One region of the Haloimpatiens massiliensis genome, then DNA from elsewhere that is predicted to be linked to it. Evidence: riboswitches for the same ligand, from Rfam matches in the RefSeq annotation. Region 1 holds a riboswitch; each other region holds the start of a gene.
What was found. A riboswitch is a leader RNA that binds a small molecule or an ion and turns the genes downstream of it on or off. The one in region 1 is predicted to bind cobalamin.

Region 2: another riboswitch for cobalamin. It lies ahead of C1715_RS01065 (energy-coupling factor ABC transporter permease); the one in region 1 lies ahead of C1715_RS10205 (magnesium chelatase ATPase subunit I).
Region 3: another riboswitch for cobalamin. It lies ahead of C1715_RS17885 (YitT family protein); the one in region 1 lies ahead of C1715_RS10205 (magnesium chelatase ATPase subunit I).
Region 4: another riboswitch for cobalamin. It lies ahead of C1715_RS07165 (LPXTG cell wall anchor domain-containing protein); the one in region 1 lies ahead of C1715_RS10205 (magnesium chelatase ATPase subunit I).

The regions. Positions count from the first base shown of each region.
Region 1 covers NZ_LT854640.1:430,130-434,342, reverse strand. The annotation lists gene C1715_RS10210 (magnesium chelatase subunit D family protein) at 1-713, opposite strand, end outside; gene C1715_RS10205 (magnesium chelatase ATPase subunit I) at 787-1,827, opposite strand; cobalamin riboswitch at 2,106-2,279, opposite strand; gene C1715_RS10200 (ABC transporter ATP-binding protein) at 2,336-4,084, opposite strand; gene C1715_RS10195 (ABC transporter ATP-binding protein) at 4,071-4,213, opposite strand, start outside.
Region 2 covers NZ_LT854635.1:48,003-52,215, reverse strand. The annotation lists gene hemA (glutamyl-tRNA reductase) at 1-388, opposite strand, end outside; gene C1715_RS01080 (energy-coupling factor ABC transporter ATP-binding protein) at 363-1,187, opposite strand; gene cbiQ (cobalt ECF transporter T component CbiQ) at 1,297-1,977, opposite strand; gene C1715_RS01070 (energy-coupling factor ABC transporter substrate-binding protein) at 1,961-2,275, opposite strand; gene C1715_RS01065 (energy-coupling factor ABC transporter permease) at 2,259-2,993, opposite strand; cobalamin riboswitch at 3,217-3,388, opposite strand; gene C1715_RS01060 (ketoacyl-ACP synthase III) at 3,466-4,213, opposite strand, start outside.
Region 3 covers NZ_LT854640.1:2,072,919-2,077,131, forward strand. The annotation lists gene C1715_RS17880 (M3 family oligoendopeptidase) at 1-666, opposite strand, end outside; cobalamin riboswitch at 972-1,148, shown strand; gene C1715_RS17885 (YitT family protein) at 1,342-2,187, shown strand; gene C1715_RS17890 (DUF6199 family natural product biosynthesis protein) at 2,673-2,924, shown strand; gene C1715_RS17895 (hypothetical protein) at 3,000-3,509, shown strand.
Region 4 covers NZ_LT854639.1:408,649-412,861, forward strand. The annotation lists gene C1715_RS07165 (LPXTG cell wall anchor domain-containing protein) at 1-1,606, opposite strand, end outside; cobalamin riboswitch at 1,934-2,138, opposite strand; gene C1715_RS07170 (hypothetical protein) at 2,319-3,860, opposite strand; gene C1715_RS07175 (hypothetical protein) at 4,012-4,213, opposite strand, start outside.

The sequences.
Region 1 (4,213 bases):
TTTGCTTCTTTAGAAATTCCTGCTGCAAGATTCATTATGCTATCTGAAACTTCAACTTTTATAAGATAATCTTTTGCTTCTAAAATTTTATTTAAAAGAGGCTCTGACTGAACTTTCCATATATTTATGTAATCCAATGGATTTTCTTCGTATTTTAGCCTTCTCTTTATTATCTCTTTTCTTTCTACTATATCTTTACTTCCTTTAACATCTACATATAATCCAAATCTATCTAAAAACTGAGATCTTAAATTTCCTTCTTCCGGATTCATAGTTCCAACTAAAACAAAACGTGAATGATGCTGAAAGGATATACCTTCCCTCTCCACGTGATTTATTCCTGAGGCAGATACTTCAAGGAGACAATTTACAATATGTTCACTTAAAAGATTAACTTCATCTACATACAACATATTTCCATGAGCTTTTTTTAGTATTCCTGATTCAAAACTTTTTTCTCCTTTAGCAATTGCCTTTTCAATATCAATTGTTCCAAGTAGTCTATCCTCTGTTACATTTAAAGGTAATTCAATAACTTGCATATCTTTCATCAACTGAGCCAGCCCTCTTACTAGTGTAGATTTTGCTGTGCCTTTTTCTCCACTTATTAAAACCCCTCCTATAGATGGATTAATTACATTGAGCATAAGAGCTTTTTTAACTTTTTCCTGTCCTATAATTGCCGAAAAAGGATATACACAATTTCTTTTCATCACCCTAAAACCACTCCTTTCTCCTTCATAATCCTTCAATTATAATCTGTATTCTATCAATTGTATGTTTCTATTAAGCCATTGCTATTTCATTTATTATTTCTTCCACTCTGGAAAAGTTTATAACACCTTCTTCAAATGGTTTTCTTCTCATTCTATGTGGAAGTGTAAGTTCTGCTGCTTCTATCATATCTTTGCTATTAACTTTATATCTACCATTAAAGGCAGCTATTGTTATTGCAGTTTTAATCATACTTATATCTGCTCTGTGACCATCTACATCCATTTCTATACTTATGGATGCAGCCATTTCCAGTATTTTATCATCAAAAATTACTTCTTTAAGAACTTCTTTCGCTTTTAAAATTTTATCTCTTAACTTCTGCTGTTCTTCATTATAGCTTGATATAAAAGCTTCTTTATCCTTTTCATATTCAAGTCTTCTTTTTATTACTTGAACTCTTTTGTCATTATCCCTTTCTCCTATTACATCAACCACCATGCCAAATCTATCTAAAAGTTGAGGTCTTAAATCTCCTTCCTCTGGATTCATAGTACCTACAAGAATAAATTTTGCTGGATGAGAAAAAGATACCCCTTCTCTTTCTATGGTATTTACACCCATAGCTGCAGAATCTAATAAAACATCCACTACATGATCATCCAGAAGATTTACTTCGTCAACATAAAGAATATTTCTGTTTGCCTCAGCTAAAATTCCTGGCTCAAATTTCTTTTCCCCCTTTTTAATTGCATATTCAATATCTAAAGTACCTACTACCCTATCCTCTGTAGCACTAACAGGTAAATCTACCACTTTCATTTTTTCCTTAACTTCACTTAATTTTTTACCTGCCGATGCTTTTTCACAACATTTCGCACACATAGTACTTTTATCCTGAGGATTACATCCAAAAATACATCCTTCAACCTGTGTTTTTTCTGGTAAAAGCTCTGCTAAAGCGCGAACTGCTGTAGATTTAGCCGTTCCCTTCTCTCCTCTAATTAAAACTCCTCCAAGAGATGGATTTATAACATTAAGTATCAACGCCTTCTTCATATTTTCCTGTCCAACAATTGCTGTAAATGGATAAACACTCATTATATTTTTCATTTGAAAAACTCCTCTCATTCTTCTAACTTATAAGTTATAACTTGTCCCTATATTCAAACCGCAAATATCAAAGTTCGAAAATACTATCATAATAGGAACATCTAAAGCTTGTTGATTTTAAAAATTTCATAATGTTTTTTGTGAATAAAGTATTTTTATTATGTAAAAAACAAAACCTCCGCAAAGCGAAGGTTTATATATCTATAATGAATAGTACCTTAAATATTTTACAAAAATACTTAAAGTCGTTGTTAAATATGTTTTACTTCCCTCCGAAGCTTCATATACTGATTTAGGCAGGTCTCCTGGCTTACGGGTCACTCTCTACCATCCTTCCCAGATTACTCCAGTGGATTTGGTTTCGTCTCCGTATACAGTAGCGGGGGCTGCAGTGGATTTTAACCACTTTCCCTATTAAATCATCATCTGATACCTAAAACAACATATTAAATTTTTAACGCAATTGTAATTATAGCAATTGGTTCTATAAAATGCAAGATTTATAATTTTAGCTCCAAGTCATTTTCTCTAGTTCAATATGGCTGCGATACCAATCATCATTTTGTAAAAGTTCTTCAGGAGAACCTGAACTTTTAACTCTCCCATCCTCTAAAATTACCACTATATCACTGGCAATTATAGATGATAAACGGTGCGATATGGACAATATTGTATGGGCTTCACTTGCCTTTTGCAGTACAGATACTATTTTCTCTTCTGTAATAGAATCAAGATTAGCTGTAATCTCGTCCAAAAGAAGTATAGGAGGTTCTGTCACAATGGCTCTTGCTATTGCCAAAAGCTGCTTTTGTCCCTGTGAAAAAAGTGTATGACTCGTTATTTGAGTGTCTATACCATTTTCCAAAGTTACTATATAATCTGTCATACCTACAAAATACAAGGCATCTTCAATTTGTCTCCTTGTAATATTCTCGTCCTTAAGACTAATTTGATCTGCTACTGTTCCCTTTATAATATGAAAGTCTTGATCCACATATCCAAATATTTTACGTTTTTGCGAATTGGGGATTTGGTAAACATCAATGCCGTTTATTGTGATGCTCCCCTTTGATGGTTTAAGAATCCCCATAATCAACTTGAATAATGTAGATTTTCCAACCCCTGTTCTGCCTACAAAAGTAACCTTCTCATTTGATTTTAAATTAAGATTAATATTCTTAAGAACATCATTGCCCCCTTCATATTGAAAAGTGACATCATTAAATGATAATCTATCGTCTCCACCTATATTAATGATATCCTCTATCTTTAATTCATTTTTCTTAGAGTCATCCTCGTTTTCATCGTAAAAATTATCCACTCTGTGGATGCCAGATAAAGCCTTTTGAATACTTTGTAGTTCCACACCCAAGTTCTCAATAGGTGTAAATAAGTTAGATATTAATTCAATGGATGCTGCAACCATACCTAAAGATATACCTAGATAATTTAATTGTTTCGATGACAATATTACAATAAGTCCAATAACTGTAGCACGAATAATCTGAATAATTGGAGAGAATACAGAATCATAAAAATTTACCTTCTCAACTGTTTTGTAATTATCAAGTAAATGTTTAGTATAGTTCTTTTCCATGTAATTTTCTTTGCTATAGGATTTAATCATCTGTATATTTTTTAAGCTTTCGGAAATATGATTGTTTACCTTGCCTACCAATATTCGATTTTCAATGTGTGCCTTAAGCATTCTTTTTTGAAAAATTCGTGTAATACCGTAAATAATAGGTAGCAATATTAAAGTTAACACTCCAAGCTTTGCACTAAACATCCAAATAGAAATTAAAATACCTATAATCTTAAAACAATCAACTATCATTCCGATGATGCCACTTGTAAACAGAGAGTTGATTGCGTCCACATCATTAGTAAACAGTGAAACAACTGTTCCCGAACCATTAGAGGAGAAAAACCTTGCATTTATTTTTTCAAGCTTTTCCATCATTTTAATTCTTATTTCCTTTGTAATTTTTTGTCCCAAAACCGTAAGCAAAACCTCTTTAACAAAATCAAATATTGCAATAAACAATAATACAGCAATATATATAACCGCTAAAAACAGTAATCTCTCAGAGTTTTTGGGCACTATATTATAATCAATTATATGCTTCAATATTTGAGGAGGAATTAAACTTGTAAAAACAACTCCACAAACGGAAAATATCAATAATAAACTTATACCTATATTGTTTTTAATTACTTTAATAGTAGACTTTTTTATTAAACTATTCTCCATCATTGTTTCTCACCTCCGTATACTGCAAATTGAATATTTTACTATAAACTTGAGATTTTTTCATAAGTTCATTATGAGTACCATACTCTACTGTCTTATGGTTATTTAGTAATACAATCCTATTAATTCTAG
Region 2 (4,213 bases), on a different contig from region 1:
CCCCGACTTCCATAGAAAATTCTAGAGCCTCCCTAACTTGTCCTAAAATTTGATCCTCTCCTAATACCACAGAATCCATGCCTGCAGCCACCATATAAATATGATTTATAGCCTCTTTACCTTTCTTCACAAATATATAGTCATGTATATGATTTATATGAAAGAATTCCTTATAGAATTTTTCTACATCTTTTATTCCCTCATTTATCTTATTACTGCATATGTATATTTCACTTCTATTACAAGTAGATAAAATAACCGCTTCATTAATGCGTCCATCCAGTAAATAATTTATTCCTTCTATCTTTTTAGTTTCGGTAAAAGAAACTTTTTCTCTAACTTCTATAGGAGTAGTATTATGATTAACTCCTACTACTGCTATTTCCATATTGTTCCCTCCAATAATTATAAAAACCTTCCTCGTTCTTAAACAAAGGCACCTGCAAATTTTTATGAAGTTTTACAAGCCAAGGCTGATTTAGACCAGCTTCTTTAAGAAGCTCCTCCTTTGTAAATACTTCCTCTACACTTCCTTCTCCTACTACCTTGCCCTTACTAAGTACATACACATAATCACATATGTCATATATAGAATCCATGTTATGGCTAGATATAACTATCTTCTTGCCCTCTTCTCCTAGCTTATGTATTATTTCTGTGACACTTTCAGTCATCACTGGATCCAATCCTGCAGTAGGTTCATCAAGTAATATTATATCACTATCCATAGCTAAAACACCTGCCATAGCTACTCTTTTTTTCTGACCATAACTTAAAAAATGTACCGGTTTTTCCTTAAATTCGTAAGCTCCTGTTTTTCTTAATACACACTCTACTCTCTCTTTTATTGTATCCTCAGGAAAGTCTAAATTTCTAAGAGCAAAAGCCACATCATCATACACATTAGAATAAAATATTTGCTTATCTGGATCTTGAAAAACTATACTTACCTTTTGCCTAAATTTCCTTAAAAACTTCTTATTATATTGAATTTTCTCACCCTCATAAATTACCGAACCTTTTTTAGGTTTTAATATTCCTATGATATTTAAAAAAAGTGTTGACTTTCCACAACCATTAGCCCCTATTATTCCTATTCTATCTCCCTTATTCATATCTATGTTAATATTATCTAATGCTACAGTTCCATCCTCATACACATAGGTTAAATTTTCCGTCCTAAGCATATTTTCATCCCCTTCTTTTATCCATTAAAAGTTATGTTTTAAGAGTATCTTATTTAAATCACCATGCAATTATCATTTATCTACTATATTTTCTTTTTCATCTTAAATTCTACATTTTAAACTCTCCATCATAAAGCTTACTTTCTAATGATATAATTAATTCTTCATATTTAAGCATAACTCTTACAAATAAGCATCGTATTAAAAGCGAAAGAGACTTATAAGAATTTTTTCTATTATTATACCCAAATCTCATTTCTTGAGCAGTGTGTATTTCCTTGCACTCTTCTAAAAATATAAATATAAATCTATAAATTAATATTAAAAGTTCAATAAATACCTTAGGCAATCTAAATTTTTTAAAAACCACTATAAGTTGATTCATAGGTATAGTTAATGCCATAAAATATGTGGCAGCTACACAAGCCATAGCTCTGAAAAATACATGTCTGCAGGTAACAATTGCATCTCTAGTTATGCCTATGTAATTTTTTGACAGTGGTAGTGCCCATAAAAACAATTCCCTTTTAGGAGAACAGGATATTAAAATAGTTATAAGACTCACAATTAAAAAAGCTGTAGGGATACAAAGGAGTTTAGTATACTTTTTAAAAGGAATTCCAGCAACTCCTACTGTTAGTATCAGTAGAAATAGAAAAATACATAGATTAAATCTATAATCCCTCATATTTAGGGATAAAATTAGTATTCCTATGGCAAAAAAGAATTTTGCCATAGGATTAAAATTTCTTAATCTATTGGTGTATGCATATTTATCTATCAGAAGCACTTTTTTTCTTTCCTTTAAAATAACCTAATGTATATCCTATAACCCCTGCACCTATAGCTCCTTGTGCACAGAAAAGTAAACTTTCTATTTCTCCACTTGGTGGTTCCCAAATGCTTTCAAACCATGGTTTATATCCTGGGTTTATTTCCGTTATAGCCCCTTCTGCCTGATCATCAGCACCTGCAAATTCAGCTCCGCTCTTAAATACTAAAGGAGTTATAATAAGTGCCAATGTTATTAAAAGTAAAATTATATTCTTCTTTTTTGTTGAAGTGCCCGTATTAGTTGATGCTTTCATCTTTTAACACCCCTTCACGTTTATAATCTAAAAGTAGGTTGTAAACTACAGTAGTTAAAAGTCCCTCTGCTATAGCTAAAGGTATTTGAGTTACTGCAAATATACCTAAGAATTTTACAAGTGAAGCTCCTATACCTCCTGATGTAGCTGGAAAAGCTATAGATAACTGAGTAGCTGTAACAACATATGTAGCTAAATCTCCTAAAGCTGCTGCGAAAAATACACAAGTTGATGTCTTAACATTGTTTTTCTTTAAAAGTTTAAATATTGCATAGGATACTAAAGGTCCTACTATTGCCATAGAAAATGTATTTGCACCTAATGTAGTTAGTCCACCATGAGCAAGTAATAATGATTGAAATAATAAAACTATTATACCTAGCACACTCATAATTGTAGGTCCAAATAAAATTGCTCCAAGCCCTACTCCTGTTGGATGTGAACAACTTCCTGTAACTGACGGTATCTTTAAAGCAGATAACACAAAAACAAATCCTCCAGCTAAAGCAATTAATATTTTCTTATTAGGCTGCTCCTTAAATATCTTATTTAAATTTTTAATTCCCATTACTAAGAATGGTATTGTAACTATAGCCCAGAAAATACACCATTTTGCTGGCAAAAATCCCTCCATTATATGCATAGCTTGTACAGTGGAAGGCGTAATAACTGCTAGTAATGCAAGAGCTGCAGCTAATTTAAGTTTTTCTTTACGCATTTTATATCCCCCTCTTAATTTTTATATTTATTTTAAATAAATCACAGGATTTAAATAGTAAATAGAGCTAATAAATATATTCAATAATTGAGGTGAGAAGATACACACAAATAAAAAACCCTAACCAATAGGTTAGGGAATTTTTTCTTATAATCATCTATTTAACAGAATTAATCCATTAAAATTATACAATAAATTATAAGTAGTCTCTTCCCTCCGAAGGCATACTTTAAAATCTTAGGCAGGTCTCCTGACTTAAGTTCTCTCTACTTGTTGGCCTTCCCGTATAATACAGTGGCATAGTCAACTTTCGTCCCTCTTACAGTAGCGGGGGCTGTATTGGATTTTCACCAATTTCCCTTTTAATATTAATAACCTAAATTTTTCTTTTTTAAATTTTACAATCTAACGATACCACAAAAAGTCAAAATATTCAATAGTATATAAAAATTTCTCTTATAAGTTGTCCAAATTAAAATTCATAAAGTACTGAGCACATAGCTACTCCTGCACCTACAGAACAAAATACTGCTTTAGCTCCTCTAGGTATATCCTTGCCCTTAACAGCATGATGAAAAGCTACTATCGGGCTAGTTGTGCCAGTGTATCCATACTTATCTCCAATATAAGTGAATTTATCATGGTAATCCTCTATATTTAAATATTTAGCAGTTTCCGTAATAAATTGCTTTGAATATTGAGATAATAAAAAAAGCTCTATATCATCAATTGTAAAATGAAATTTTTTTGAAAAATATGTAATTGCCTTTGCCCATTCTGGAGCAAAAAAATCCAAATGAAATCCTCTCCACCTTTGCTTTTTTTCATATTCTCCTACATCATTATGTCTAGCTTTTGTCATACCACAAGCTGGAGACATTATTGTATCATAATATTTAGAGACAGTGGTATATTTTGAATCTAATACTCCTCTAAGAGTTTTCTCCTCTTTAGCTTCTAATATAAGGGCTGCTCCTGCATCCCCAGAAGCAGGATAAGTGTACTTACAATCTTCTCTTGCTATTGAAGACACGTATAATCCTCCACACACCAAACAATATCTTATATCATCGTTTGTTTTCATCATTCTAGATGCTTGATCCAATGCAACAACCATTCCTACACAATTAGAATTTAAATCATATACTATATGTGCATTTTGGGCATTTAATTCTTTATTTATTATTAATGCATTAGATGGCGTTAAATATTCTGGAGTA
Region 3 (4,213 bases), 1.6 Mb from region 1:
TATATATGCAAGCTCCACGAAATTATTATATCCTAATTTTTTAGCCATTCTATCTCTTACTTTTACCAATTTATCATATATTTCGTCAAACTTGCTTTCATTTTCCACATAGAAATTAGTAGAAGCTTCGTAAGCTCTCTTTCTCATTTCTCTATCTTTTGACTGTATGAAAGGTTCAAGCTGAGATAAATTTCTCTCTTCTCCTTCAAACATTATCTTAGCTGAAGCCTTCAGTTTATCGTACTCTGTAGTTAATTTATTTTCTTCCTTTAAATACTCTATTATCTTTAAATCAAAAGATTTTAACTGCATTTCTGCCAATGTGAAAAGCTGTTTTCCCCATTTTCCCTCTAATTCTTTTCTAAATTTTGAATTTACTAAGGTTTCATAGTACTTAGATATTAATCCTTCGTACTCTGGCATATTTTCATCCATAAACTCTTTTTCTTTTTCATAAAATTCATCTACTGTGTTTATGGAGTTTCTTATGCCAACTAATTCAGCCATAGATTCTACATCACTTCTTAGGGAGTTTATTTCTTCCATTATTTTATCTTGCTCTTCTAAAGATGCTGCTTCCCTAAAACTACTAATTAGTTTTGTAAAATCTTTTTCTACTTTTTTCATATCTGGTCTTACATATTGGTAATCTTTAAATTTTAGCATAAATTATTCCCCCTCTTTATTAAACTTTACAATGATACCATTTTACCACACTTAAATCTTTTTTTAAATTTCTATTTTCAGTTATTTTCTCTAAATTCATATTATTTTCACAATTCACGCATATTGGACTTTTATTGGAACCATAAAGACCTTAATGGAAGGACTGAAATGGACCGAATTTTTAAGGATAAATTATAAATAAAGAGATACTAAAGTATTATCCATGTATATCCCTAAAATATAGACAATATGACCATTGTCATACCTCATATAGGGATGTACAATAAAGATGAAATAGAGATAAAACTAAATAATAAGTTTTTGGTTTTCTTTTGAGAAATTAAAAGGGAATGTGGTGAAAAACCACAGCAGCCCCCGCTACTGTAATAGTGGACAACTCTTAACAGCCACTGGTTAAAACCGGGAAGGCAAGAGGCGGAAGAAACTAGAGCCAGGAGACCTGCCTAAAACTTACTGTTAAAATTTTTCGGAGGGAAGAATTACAGAAGTATAATGGTAACATTGTGAGCCAATTTATAGAGTTCTACTTTGTGCTTTATAAAATTATCTCCTAAATGATTAACTGTTATCTGCTGTAATGACTTCGCTTAGAAGTCTTTTTATTTTTCAATTAGTTAAAATAGCACATATAAAACAAAGAAGGAAGGAATTTTTATGAATATCAAAAATTTTAAAAGACTACTATGGGTAAGCTTAGGAAGTTTAATATACGCTTTAGCTATAAATATCTTTATATCTCCACATAAATTATTAAGTGGAGGCATAGCCGGTATATCATTACTAGCTCAATATATGAGCAATATTCCCTCAGGTTATTGGGTATTCATATTAAATATACCTGTGTTTATATTAGGACTCAAAAAGATAGATAAAGATTTTATATTTTTTAGTTTAGTAGGAATGTTAACTATGTCTCTTTTCTTAGTACTAACAAAAGACATCTCTTCTTTGGTAACAATAGACGATCTAGTAATGTCAACCGTATTTGGTGCCGTACTAAGTGGCCTAGGCATGGGAATCATATTTAGAAATAGAGCTTCTCAAGGTGGAACAGACATAATAGCTGTAATCATAAGACAAAAAAACGGTGCTAAAATGTCCACATTATATTTTATACTAAATGGCCTAATAGTAGTTATGGGAGTATTTGCTACAAATTTAAAATTAACATTGTACACAGTATCTCTAATGTATATAAAATCTCTAGTAATTGATAAAGTTATAGAGGGGTTTGACCAAAAGAAAATAGTCATGATAGTTACTTCTAAAGCAGAACAAGTATCTCAAAAAATTATGAACAACATAGGCAGAGGTACCACTTATCTATATGGAGAAGGTGCTTATACTGGAGAAAAGAAAAAAATCATATATTGTCTATTAACAACTAAAGAATTAAATAATGTAAAAAAATTAGTAGATGAAATAGATAAAGAAGCTTTAATATCAATATCAGAAGCAGAAGAAATCAAAGGAAGAGGTTTCCTAAAACCTGCCCTATAAGCATAAATTGCAGGGCAATTTATGGCTTAAGTGTGCTAGTGTGCTAGTGGCTAGAGGACTAGAATTTAGTTGTAGTGGAGAGTTGAGAATTAATAATTAATAGTTAATAATGAAGGTGAATTTTTCTTCATCCCATTACGAAAAATTTGAAATTTAAGATAGCTAATATAATTTCACGTTGTGAAATTATATTAGCTATCTTTTTTGGCTTAACTTAAATCTTTTATTGGCGGTATTCAGTCTAAATACGTAGATATGGTCAAAAACTCTTAAAGGAGTTTTATTATAGTATTTAAAATCTAAAATCCAGTCCGTGCTTAAACTTTAAAAATTACTACTAAATCATTTAACGATTGGTAATTGGGACTAGAGACTAAAAGAAAGGCTACCCCTAAAAAATAATATAGTAAGCCTTTGCTTTTTTCTTACAATTAAATATGTTATAATATGTAATATATATATTTTTTTGTGGGAGGTAACTAATTATGTATGACCCATTTTATAACCCAATCGAAGAAATCCTTGGAAAAATATTTATAGGTGCTTTTTTAATTTTTCTTATTATAATATCAATTCTAGGAATCAAATATCCTAAAGACATATTTATGTTCCGTTTAAAATCAAAATTTAAATTTGGAGCCGAACCTAATGAAAATGCTATAAATTCTACAAAACTATTCTTTAAAATATTTCTTGTAATATGCTTAATATTTTTTTTACTATTAATATTTTTGTAAAAAATCAACTACTTTCTTTATAATTTATTTAATTTCTATATTTTCCTATTTGTATATAGAAGGAGGCCATTTACAGTGAACACATTAAAAAAACTTACGTATAGTAAGAAATTTATTATCTACTTTACTATATTGTATATTGCCATAATTGCTGGTTTAGCAGTGTGTAATATAAATCATATAGATGACTATAAAAACAAAACTCTAGGATATTTTTACAACATAACAACAGTGACTAAAAATAATGAAAAAATGTATAAATGGCATTTAGGTGTACCTAGTAGCAAAGATACGAGATATATAATACAAACATCAGCAAATGAAAAGGAACTTAGAGAGTTTAAGAACTCATTAGATGCTACAGACGAAAAAAAACATGGAATTTTATTAAAAATTTCATGTTTAATATATTTCATAATAAGTCTAATTATTGAATGCAATAATAAAAACATAAAAAATATGCAATTCTTAAAAGGATTTGATGTATCAGCTATAATGTTTATATTTATTATGATAATAGAAACATTCTTCCAACTAGATAGCTTATTAAGGAATGTACTAAATGCCTACAATTTAATACCCTAAAATAATATATTGTGACATAATAAATTGAAGAAAAATCTGATTTTAATTCCGTAATAAATGTATAATTGGGGACTGTTCACAATACGCCAAGAACTTCTAAATGTCTCACAGTTAAAGACCCTAAAGCTTTCAAACTCACTCGTTCCTCGTTCAAACATGAAAGCTTCTTAACGGTTCTTTAACTGTGAGACATAAGAAGTTCTAAGGCTAGTTCAATAGTCCCCAATTCTACATTTATTACTACATTAAAATCAGATTTTTAGTTTAATATGTTTATGGTTGGAGAGAAAAACCCTACTAAAGAATAATTTTCCTCCACTACGTTACGGAAAATCTTTAATTTATAAAACAAATAAAAAGGCTCCCATAATCTTTTTATGCGTAGCCTTTCGTTTAGGACTTAAATCCCGGTTATTAATAATATTTTCACTAATTGGGAGATACAATTAGTCACTTTAATTAGGTACTAGTAAATACATAATTATTAAAATAAAATATTAGATAAAATTTAATATATTTTGCCATAATGCATTAGCTTGTCTAAATTTTAGCTTTAATATTTAGACTATTGAGCTAGCCTTAGAAATTTTTTGTTTTCAAATTTCAATACCCGTTAAGAAGCTTTCATGTTTGAGCGCCGTTAGAAGCGAGTTTGAAAGCTTTAGGATATTAAAATTTGAAAACATTAGAATTTCTTGGCGTAT
Region 4 (4,213 bases), on a different contig from region 1:
TTTCTAATATTTTTTGCAGCTTATCAAAATTAGTAACCTTAGCTTTCTCTTGATCTTTCAAAGCATCATAACGTTCAAATATACGTTTAATTTCAAAACTATTATAATATGGAGAACCAGCTGGGTCTGGTAGTCTTTCAATTTGATTTATGATATCAGCAACACCTATATTAGTATTATTTTTCTTTCCATAATTGTAAAGTATTCTAGCATCATTGTAGAAAACCATATCTCCATTAGGAGCAATTGCTACACTTTGTGAAGCGTATTGTTTTTCTCCTATATTAGTAACCTTTTCATATTTAGGTTTAGTTTGTCCTATACTATCTCTAACAATATACATTACTGAACTGTCACTTTCCTTATCTGGTGCATAAGGAATAATATATAAATAAACTTCTTGATTATTTTCTTTTGTGGCATAAGCTGTAGTTAATATAGGAGTACCTTTTGTAATAATTTCATCTATCCTATAAATCTCTTCCATAGTGTTTGCATCTATTACGTGGAATGGTTCATTACTTCCCATAGTATGTCCACCACCACCAAGATATAATCTATCATTATAAATTACTGGACTTGATTGAGTTCCACCACCATCAACATCAGAAATGTATGCCTTCATACTCTCTTTTTTAAAAGACCCATCACTATTTATCTCATATGAACGTACTACAGCTCCCAGACTTCCAGCACCGCTAGCAGATATATATATACGGTTATTCTTTGGATAATATACAATAGTGGATGAAACCACTTCTTTATTTGGTAAAACCATGGAATCAATTATTTTTCCTGTTTTTGCATCAACAGATCTTACTACACTACCCTCTCTTCTAATTTTACCTTGATCTGCAAATATAACTGCTCCATTTACAAATGCAGGACCCGCATTTGTTCCAAATCCTAACATTGTATTAGTTTCTACAGTCCATGCTGATTCTACCACTTCATCTGATTTTGAAGGATCTACATCTGTAGTTTTAAAAGCAGCATATTTTCCATTACGATCTCTTGGTCCTGTATATACATAACCATCATTGTAAAATACCTGTGCTTGAATTTGTGCACCCTCTGCTATTGAAGCAGTAACAAATAACTGTTCTAAAGTATTTGCATCATATGCGATTAAATATGTTTTCCCTGGCTGTCCGTTTTTTCTTGTAACATGTCTTGGAACAAAAATCTTACCATCACCATAAGCCAAATTTATAAAAAATGCGGCATCTCCTGGAGCTGGTGCAGTTTTTATTACTTTTCCAGTACTAGTTTCAAATTTAATAAGTTTTTCATATATATAACAATAAGTATAGTTCCCTACTATAATAGGAGTGCCTGGAGTAGTAACCCAATCCGAATCGCTTTTAGATTCAGTATATTTCCACTTTAATTCCATTTCTTCACCATTTCTTGGGGTTTTGGCATCAGATACTCCTTGAAGCTTTAAATTTCCCATAAATTGTGGCCAGTTTAAAGTAGTACCAGCTTCTACTAACTTATCTGTTTTTTTCGTTTCAGCAAATACACTGGTAAAATTCGTTAATACCATAGCCATAATAATTACCATGGCCAAAAAATGTTTAAATATATTTAACTTTTTTTTCATTTTTCACACACCTTTTAATTTATTGATTTAAGATATAGTACATATTATTTTAAAATGCTGTAAATTTCCATTTTAAACTTAGTAATTCTATTAATATAGTTAAATTTAAATACATCAGTTTGAATTTAAAAATAATAAGTCAGTATGCTAGTATATTTAACTTGTTATTTCTTTTCATGTACCTTATGTAACTTTAAAACTAGTAAGTATACAACATAAACTTTTAAAAAATCACATAAAAAAATCTTCTAACACGAGGTTAAAAGACAGCGAATAAATAATATGAAAACATTTCCACATTTAACACCCCCCTATTAATCGTAGAGACTTTGGTGAAAAATATAGGCAGATATCCTGACTTAAGTATCATCATTTAAAAATGTCTTCCCAGTTACCCAGTGACATAATATTCTTAAACTCCTCTATTACAGTGGCGGAACCGTTCAGGATTTTAACCTGATTCCCTTTTAATCCATTGCTAAATCTTAATAAATAACTCTTCAGCAACGAAACCCATATTTTATTATTAAATTATTAACATGTTCAAGATAATATTAACTATACGGTATAATATTGTCAATAGTAGAAATCAGTAGAAATACGAAATAAAGAAGAAATTTAGAAATAATTTATTTATTTTAAGAAAAATAAGATAAAAATAGAGACGGTTAAGAACTTTTATCTAAAAATTCTTAACCGTCCCCCTACTTCTTTACTTTCCTCTGCTTAAAGCATAAGCTTCTCTTGTTAAAAACTGCTTTGTCTTAAGATATTCAGGTATGTTCTTTTCCTCATTATTTATAGTTATATTAGCAAATTTCCTTCTTAATTCTAGCATGTACACATTATTGTCATAAGGTAGCTTTCCAATACATCTCAGTCTAAGTTTAAAATTATCATCCAGTTCACTTATATTAAATAGAGTGAGAAATCTTTTACATCTTCCTTTGAAAGCTTCTTCAGGATCAAGATTATCTATTTCAGTGTTATCAAAGATAAAATCAATATTTAGATATCCATCCTCAGCATATATGTTTGATTTGCAGAACTCATTTATATATTGTCTATTTTGATTAGCTCTAGAAATTCTCGAAAATTCCTCAAGCTCATCTATAAAGGTCAAAAAGGACGAATCATCAATAATTCCTTTCATTTGAAAACCTTCACTAGTATGATCAGATATAGCCATAAGTATTGATACAAGTACCATTGTCTTAACATAATCATATTTATTTACATTTAATGTTTTGTAATCTGAATAGTTAAAAGGTCTATTACTAAATACGGACAATTTTCTAAACAAAAGAAAAGCACTCATTATTCCATGTTGGTAGTTTTCAAAATCCTTTGAATATCTAATGTGCCTAGAATAACTAAAGTACAACTGCATTTTAAGTTTATTATTTTTTAAAATTTTACTCTCCTCTTCTGTTAAATTTAAAATTGCTTCTTCATTTACTCCCTTTATCTCCCCACTATATCCATTAAATTTAAATATCTTTTTAATAATTTGCTCTGACTCTTCACCTGATTTTCGTAAAAAACTAAAATTATAACTTATAAGATTTATGAAATCTTTTATTAAATTATCGTGTATATCTGAATAACTAAAATCAAATTCACTAAAGTCTTTTATTCCAAAATGAGGCAGTATACTTTTTATATTTTTATTTATAGAATTTATTTTCTTTATAGGATAGCCAAGATCATGAGTTAAAGCTCCTAAACATCTTACGGAATCATTATAATCTTCAAATTCTTTAATAAGATCATCTAACTCAATTACATCCTGAAATACTTCTGAATATTTACTTTTTCTAAACACATCGGATATTTGCCTTAATTGTTCATCTTCCTTACCGTATTTGTTAAAAAAAATCTTAAATTCATGATTTTTTATAATATATTCACCTAAAAAATATACCCATAGACAGTGCATAGTATGATCTCTATAAAAAGAATCCGATGCAAATATAAGCTCTTCAAAATTTACATATTCATCAAAATATGCAAATAAATCATCATAACCTCTTCTATCAGAATCTATAAAGCTCATGGATGCCTCAAATAGAAGTTTCCAAAGTTTCTTGCAAATTTTAATTTTATTATGCATTTCATCAGCTTCTCTTAAGTTTGATATTTCCCTTAATATATCTTTCTTGTACCATGGTTTATTCTTCAAAAACGCTATTGAATCCTTACCAATCTCATTAATATAAAAATCAAGTACCTTCTTTTCGTTAATTATCCCCAATTAATTCACCCCATTTAAAACTATTATTTTTAACCATTATTTACTATTATATCATTGATATCAAATTAATTACAGAGTGTGAAAAACAGTACAACTAGGCCCATTTAAGATACTTTCTGCATGCTTCAGATAGCTACACTGTCCTCTTACTTTAAATTTCTCTTTTTGTAAATAATAATATAGAAGAAATTATTGATAAGACTGTTATTATAACTGTTATTATTAGAGGTTTACTGGAGAACTCACTTGAAAGCTTCGAGCTTTCTGCTATAAGAGTAAAAGGATTAAAAGAATATTTAAATGTATTTAAAAGAGTTAACAAGATATTTATTCCCATAGATAACAGTGCAACC